3 regions of the Variovorax sp. AB1(2024) genome follow, and region 1 is predicted to be linked to each of the others. Evidence: predicted binding sites of a transcription regulator. Region 1 holds the regulator's gene; each other region holds the start of a gene.
The links. Region 1 encodes sigma-54, which starts transcription at its own class of promoters, with help from an activator protein. Its sites were predicted from a motif close to TGGCANGNAANCTGCTTT; they were not measured.

Region 1 (2,261 bases):
TGCGGCGGTTCACGCGGCTGAAGTCGAACAGCGAAGCCGCGAAGCGCCTGACCAGGCTGCTGCGCCCTGCCGGGAACGGGTTGAACAGCCGCAGCTCTACATTCGGCGTGGCGGCAAAGCCGAGCAGCAGTTCGTCTTCGCCCGATGTGTAGAGGTCGTCCATGAGCACCCGCACGCGCACGCCGCGCAGGGCGGCGTCGCGCAGGGTGCGCAGCAGGTAGCGGCCGGTCTCGTCGTTCTCGATCTGGTAGTACTGCACGTCCAGCGTGCGCTGGGCGCGGCGCGCCAGCTCGATGCGGGTGGCGAAGGCGAAGTCGCCGCCGGGCATCAGGCGAAAGCCGCTCAGGTCGGGGTCGGGCTGGGCCGCCATCGCGAGCTTGCCGAGCGCGGTGTCGGGCGACACGGCCATGGCCTTGGTGGGCGGGCGCGGCGCCTCGTCGGGCAGGGTGGCGCAGCCGCTGAACAGCAGCACGGCCAGCAAAGCGATCACCCAATGGCCCCAGCGCGACATCGGGAGACGGCTCATCGAAGGCTTTCTACAGGGCCTTGCGCAGGTTGGCGGGCGCAATGCGCAAGGCTTCGCGGTACTTGGCCACGGTGCGGCGCGCGCACTCGATGCCCTGCTCCTTCAGCATCTCGGAGATCTGGCTGTCCGACAGCGGCTTCTTGATGCTCTCGGAGCTCACGAACTGCTTGATCAGCGCGCGCACCGCCGTGCTCGACGCATTGCCGCCGGTCTCGGTGCCCAGCGCCGAGCCGAAGAAATACTTCAGCTCGACCGTGCCGAACGGCGTGGCCATGTACTTGGCGGTGGTCACGCGCGAGATGGTGGATTCGTGCAGGCCCAGTTCGTCCGCAATTTCGCGCAGCACCAGCGGGCGCATGGCCAGCTCGCCGTGCACGAAGTAGCTCTTCTGGCGCTCGACGATGGCGTTGCTCACGCGCAGGATGGTGTCGAAGCGCTGCTGGATGTTCTTGATGAACCAGCGCGCCTCCTGCAGCCGCTGCGACAGCGCCTGGCTGCCCTCGCCCTTGTGCGACTTGAGCGCGCCGGCATAGATGTCGTGCACGCGCAGGCGCGGCATGACCTCGGGATTCAGCATGACGCGGAACTTGACGTTGGTGCCGCGTCCGGTCTTGGTGACGATCACGTCGGGAATGACGATGTTGCGCTCGACGTCGACGAAACGGCGCCCCGGCTTGGGCTCCAGCCGCGCAATGACCTGCAGCGCCGAGCGCACCAGCTCTTCGCTGCTGCGGGTGAGCGTGGCCAGGCGCTTGAAGTCGCGCCGCGCGAGCAGTTCCATCGGCTGCTTGCAGATGGCGATCGCGGTCTTGTAGACCTGTGCCTGCTCTTCGTCTTCGTCGTCGTCCTCGGCGGCCAGCGCGCGCAGCTGGATGCTCAGGCATTCGCCGAGGTCGCGCGCCCCCACGCCCACCGGCTCCAGGCTCTGCAGCAGGCCGAGCGCCACCTGGAAGTGGTGCACCAGGTCGTCGAACTGGTCGTTGTCGTCGCCGGCCAGGCCCGAGGCCAGCGCAGGCAGGGAGTCTTCGAGGTAGCCGTCGTCGTTGAGCGACTCGATCAGGAAGCGCAGCGCGGCGCTGTCGTTCTCGCTCAGGCGCAGGCTCAGCGCCTGGCGGTGCAGGAACGACTGCAGCGATTCCTGGCTGCGCGCGAGTTCGGTGGCGTCGGCGCGTTCGTCGTCGCCCAGGTTGTTCTGGCGCGCGGGAGCGTCGCTGCCCCACTCGCTGTCGTCGGGCGCCATGTCGACGGTGCCGTCGCCTTCCCAGTCGGGCTCGCGCTCGGCGATCTCGGCGGCGGGGCCGTCGGAGTCGGCCGTGGTGGTGGTGGCGGTCTCGGTCGAGGCGGTGGAGGTGCTGGCGGGCGGCGGGGTGAAGTCGCTCTCGCCGTCGCCGCCGTCACTGCCGTCATCGCGCGCAGCGGGGGCGTCGGCGGTGTCGAGCCCGAACTCCTCGCGCGCCGCTTCTTCCGCGGTGCGCTCGAGGAAGGGGTTCTCGTCGAGCATCTGCTCCACTTCCTGGCTCAGTTCGAGCGTGGAGAGTTGGAGCAGCCTGATCGACTGCTGCAGCTGGGGCGTCAACGCCAAGTGCTGCGAGACGCGAAGGGACAGCCCTTGCTTCATGTGGAGAACCCGACCCTTCCTTACATACGGAAGTGTTCGCCTAGGTACACCCTGCGTACCTCGGCGTTGTCGACGATCTCCGAGGGCGTACCTTGTGCCAGCACATGCCCGTCGCTG
Region 2 (2,261 bases), 3.6 Mb from region 1:
CGCCATGCGGAAGCGCGTGACTTCCTGCATCTTCAGTTCGATGTACGCGTCGATGTAGGCGTCGGTGAACACGCCGCCCTTGGTCAGGAACGCACGGTCCTTGTCCAGGTATTCCAGGGCCTGGTCGAGGCTGTGGCAGACGGTCGGGATCAGCGCGTCTTCTTCCGGCGGCAGGTGGTACAGGTCCTTGCTGGCGGCTTCGCCCGGGTGGATCTTGTTTTCCACGCCGTCCAGGCCGGCCATCAGCAGCGCGGCGAAGCCCAGGTACGGGTTCATCAGCGGATCGGGGAAGCGCGCTTCGACGCGGCGGCCCTTCGGGTTGGCCACGAACGGGATGCGGATCGAGGCCGAGCGGTTCTTGGCCGAGTAGGCCAGCTTCACCGGGGCTTCGAAGCCGGGCACCAGGCGCTTGTAGCTGTTGGTGCCGGGGTTCGTGATGGCGTTCAGGGCACGGGCGTGCTTGATGATGCCGCCGATGTAGTGCAGCGCGAAGTCCGACAGGCCTGCGTAGCCGTCGCCTGCGAACAGGTTCTTGCCGTCCTTCCAGACCGACTGGTGCACGTGCATGCCGGAGCCGTTGTCGCCGACGATGGGCTTGGGCATGAAGGTGGCGGTCTTGCCGTAGGCGTGGGCCACGTTGTGGATCACGTACTTCTGCAGCTGGACCCAGTCGGCGCGCTGCACGAGCGTGCTGAACTTGGTGCCGAGTTCCATCTGGCCGGCGTTGGCCACTTCATGGTGATGCACTTCGACCGGGATGCCGAGCGATTCGAGCACCAGGCACATTTCCGAGCGCATGTCCTGGAAGCTGTCGACCGGGGGAACCGGGAAGTAGCCGCCCTTGACCGCGGGACGGTGGCCGGTGTTGCCGTGCTCGTATTCCTTGTCGGTGTTCCACGAGGCTTCTTCGGACTCGATCTTCACGAAGCAGCCCGACATGTCGTTCTTCCAGCGGACGCCGTCGAACACGAAGAATTCGGGTTCCGGACCGAAGAAGGCGGTGTCGCCCAGGCCCGAGGCCTTCATGTACGCCTCGGCGCGCTTGGCGAGCGAACGCGGATCGCGCTCGTAGGCCTTGCCGTCGGCGGGGTCGATCACGTCGCAGGTCAGGATCAGCGTCGTTTCTTCGAAGAAGGGGTCGATGTTGGCGGTGTTGGGGTCGGGCATGAGCTGCATGTCCGAGGCTTCGATACCCTTCCAGCCGGCGATGGACGAGCCGTCGAATGCGTGGCCCGAGGTGAATTTGTCTTCATCGAAAGCCGAGACCGGCACGGTCACGTGCTGCTCTTTGCCGCGGGTGTCGGTGAAGCGGAAGTCGACGAACTTGACCTCGTTTTCCTTGACGAGCTTGAGTACATCGGCGACGGTCTTTGCCATCAGTTTCTCCTGGAGTTGGATGGTGGTTAGGAATACAGGGACGAGGGATGCAGTTTCTGTGCCATTGTCACCTCTCTGGATGAGGCCTTGTTCACCAAAGCGAACCACAAATGGCCAAGAAATATCACCACATTGGTGCAATAAGAATTAACGCACCAATTCAGGGCCCAGCTTGGCATCAAAGGTGTGCAGGCCTTCGATCAGCTGGGCATAGGCGGCATCGAGCCGGGCAGGGTCGCCCTTGACGCCCAGCTCGATGTGCCGCCCGTACTGGGGGTGGTCGACGCTGGGCAGGCTGAACACCTTGACGCCGGCGTGCGTGTCTTCGATGGCCTGCATCAGCGGTGTCAGGGTGGCTTCCATGGCACCGAAAACGATCACCGACTTCTCGGCGACCGCGTTGCGGGTGAACAGCTCGGCATAGCGGGCGTCGAGCACGGACTCGATCATCGGCCAGGCCATGACCGGGAAGCCCGGCACGAAATGCACGTCGCCGACGCTGAAGCCGGGGATCTTGTTGTACGGATTGAGGATGAGCGTGGCGCCCTGCGGGAACACGCCCATGTTGAGCCGGTGCACGTTGTCGGCGCGGTCGGGCTCGTAGGGCACGCCCTGCTCGCGCGCGGTGTCCTGCATGCGCTCGCGGATCAGCAGTTCGGCCTCGGGGTGCAGCGCGAGCGGCACGCCCAGGGCCTTGGCCGCGCACTGGCGGGTGTGGTCGTCGGGCGTGGCGCCGATGCCGCCGGTCGAGAAGACGATGTCGCCGGAGGCAAAGGCCCGCTCCAGCGCGGCGGTGATGCGCGCGGGCTCGTCGCCCACGTACTCGGTCCAGCTGAGCTGCAGGCCGCGTGCTGCGAGCAGCTCGATGACCTTGGCCATGTGCT
Region 3 (2,261 bases), 3.2 Mb from region 1:
CGCCGCCCTCGATGGGCGCGGCGCTCGATGGCGTGGGCGTGCAGGCCAGCGGGATGTGGCCTTCGCCGGCCAAGAGGCCCGAAGTGGCGTCGAGGCCGATCCAGCCCGCGCCCGGCAGGAACACCTCGCACCAGGCGTGCAGGTCGGTGAAGTCGACCGTGGTGCCGCTCGGGCCGTCGAGCGCCTTCACGTCGGGGGTGAGCTGGATCAGGTAACCCGAGACGAAGCGCGCGGCCAGTCCGCAGTGGCGCAGCAGTTGAACCAGCAGCCAGCCCGAGTCGCGGCAGGAGCCGCTGCCGTTGGCCAGCGTTTCTTCCGGCGTCTGCACGCCGGGCTCCATGCGGATCAGGTAGTTGACGTCTTTCTGCACCTGCTGGTTGATGCCGACCAGGAAGTCGATGGTGCGCTGTTCCTTGCGCTCGACCTTGTCGAGGTAGGCCTCCAGCAGCGGCGTGACCGGGTCGGCCACGAGGTAGGGCGCGAGCTCCTCGGCCTGCGAGGCCGTGTACTTGAAGGGGAAGTTCTCCGCCTGCGGCTCGAGGAAGAAGTCGAAGGGGTTGTAGACCGCCATTTCGACCACGAGGTCGACAGTGACCTTGAACTCGCGTGTCTTCTCGGGAAACACGAGCCGCGCCTGGTAGTTGGCGAACGGGTCCTGCATCCAGTTGACGAAGTGCTCCGCGGGTTCGACCCGCAGCGAATACGAGATGACGTTGCTGCGGCAATGCGGCGCGGGACGCAAGCGCACGACCTGAGGGCCCAACTGCACCAGGCGGTCGTATTTGTAATGGGTGACGTGGTGTAGAGCGGCGTGGATAGACATGCGTTTTTGTGTGCAGTACTGGCAGATTGCATCGGAAAGATGTCTCTGGTGAGACGCATACTAGCCGAGATGCTTAGCAATTAACGCGCCACTGAGCGTGAGTCGGGGAGGGTTTGCATCATGTGTACGGACGTTCTTTCATGACGCGATTTCACGCGTCGGGCAATGCCGTGGGCGGGTCGCGAGGCTTCGCCGCATTGGGCGGATCGCTGCTGGGCGCGGCCCTGCAATTGCAGCAGCCGTCGCTCTGGCCCGCATGGGTCTATGCCGTCTTGCTGCTGGCGGCCGTGGCGGGTCTCGGGCGATGGCGCCGGCCTTTTTTCATCGAACGGCGCCTGCCGGCCATGGTGCTCGCACTGCTTTGCGGAGCCATGGCCGGGGCGGGGCTGGCGGGCTGGCGCGCGGTGGTCTACGCGGGCGGCGCGCTGGCACCGGCGCTCGAAGGGCGCGACCTCGTGGTCACGGGCGTGGTCGCGGAGATGCCGCAACGCAACGAAGCCGGGACGCGGTTTCGGCTCGATGTGGAGTCCGCACGCTGGGCCGATGCGTCCGTCGACGAGCCATTGCCGGTTCCGGGCCACGTCTCCCTCGGCTGGTATGCGGAGAACACGGGGCTGTGGGGGCGCTCATCCGCCGGCAAGGCCGCGTCCGCGAGCCCGGTCGCTTCCGTGCACGCCGGCGAGCGATGGCTGCTTGCCGTGCGCCTCAAGGCGCCGCACGGCAACGTCAATCCCTTCGGCTTCGACGGGGAGCTGTGGGCCTGGGAGCAGGGCATCCAGGCCAATGGCTATGTGCGCACCGGTGCGCGAGATGCCGCGCCGAAGCGCATCGCCGTCACCTGGCGGCATCCGGTCGAGCGTGCGCGCGAAGCCGTGCGCGACGCGATCTTCGAGCGCGTGCCCGACCGCGCGCGGGCCGGCGTGATCGCGGCGCTGGTCACGGGCGACCAGCAGGCCATCGACCGCGCGGGCTGGGATGTGTTCCGTGCCACCGGCGTGGCGCATCTCATGTCGATCTCGGGCCTCCACGTCACGATGTTCGCGTGGCTGGCGGCCCATGTCGTTGGCTGGCTGTGGCGGCGCTGCCCGCGCCTGATGCTGGGCCTGCCCGCGCAGCAGGCCGCGCTGGTCGGCGGCGTGTTGCTGGCGGGGCTCTATGCGCTCTTCAGCGGCTGGGGCGTGCCGTCGCAGCGCACGGTGTGGATGCTCGCGACGGTCGCCACGCTGCGGCTCACCGGGCGGCGCTGGCCCTGGCCGCATGTGTGGCTGCTGACCGCGGCGGTGGTGGTGGCGCTCGACCCATGGGCGCTGATGCAGGCCGGCTTCTGGCTCAGCTTCGTGGCGGTGGGCGTGCTGTTCGCCACCGATGCGTCGGTGCCCGGCGAGCCGCGCGCGCGGGCTTCGGCGCGGCTGCTGGGTTTCTTTCGCGAGCAATGGGT

Region 2: the regulator sigma-54 is predicted to act here: its motif matches at 1,424-1,441, upstream of glnA (type I glutamate--ammonia ligase).
Region 3: the regulator sigma-54 is predicted to act here: its motif matches at 897-914, upstream of WIX39_RS21710 (DUF2126 domain-containing protein).

What each region holds. Positions count from the first base shown of each region.
Region 1 covers NZ_JBBHKP020000001.1:1,461,656-1,463,916, reverse strand. Annotated here, with positions in the region: gene WIX39_RS06985 (phospholipase D family protein) at 1-526, opposite strand, end outside; gene WIX39_RS06980 (RNA polymerase factor sigma-54) at 537-2,144, opposite strand; gene lptB (LPS export ABC transporter ATP-binding protein) at 2,165-2,261, opposite strand, start outside.
Region 2 covers NZ_JBBHKP020000001.1:5,041,564-5,043,824, forward strand. Annotated here, with positions in the region: gene glnA (type I glutamate--ammonia ligase) at 1-1,377, opposite strand, end outside; gene WIX39_RS23620 (competence/damage-inducible protein A) at 1,525-2,261, opposite strand, start outside.
Region 3 covers NZ_JBBHKP020000001.1:4,664,438-4,666,698, reverse strand. Annotated here, with positions in the region: gene WIX39_RS21710 (DUF2126 domain-containing protein) at 1-823, opposite strand, end outside; gene WIX39_RS21705 (DNA internalization-related competence protein ComEC/Rec2) at 964-2,261, shown strand, end outside.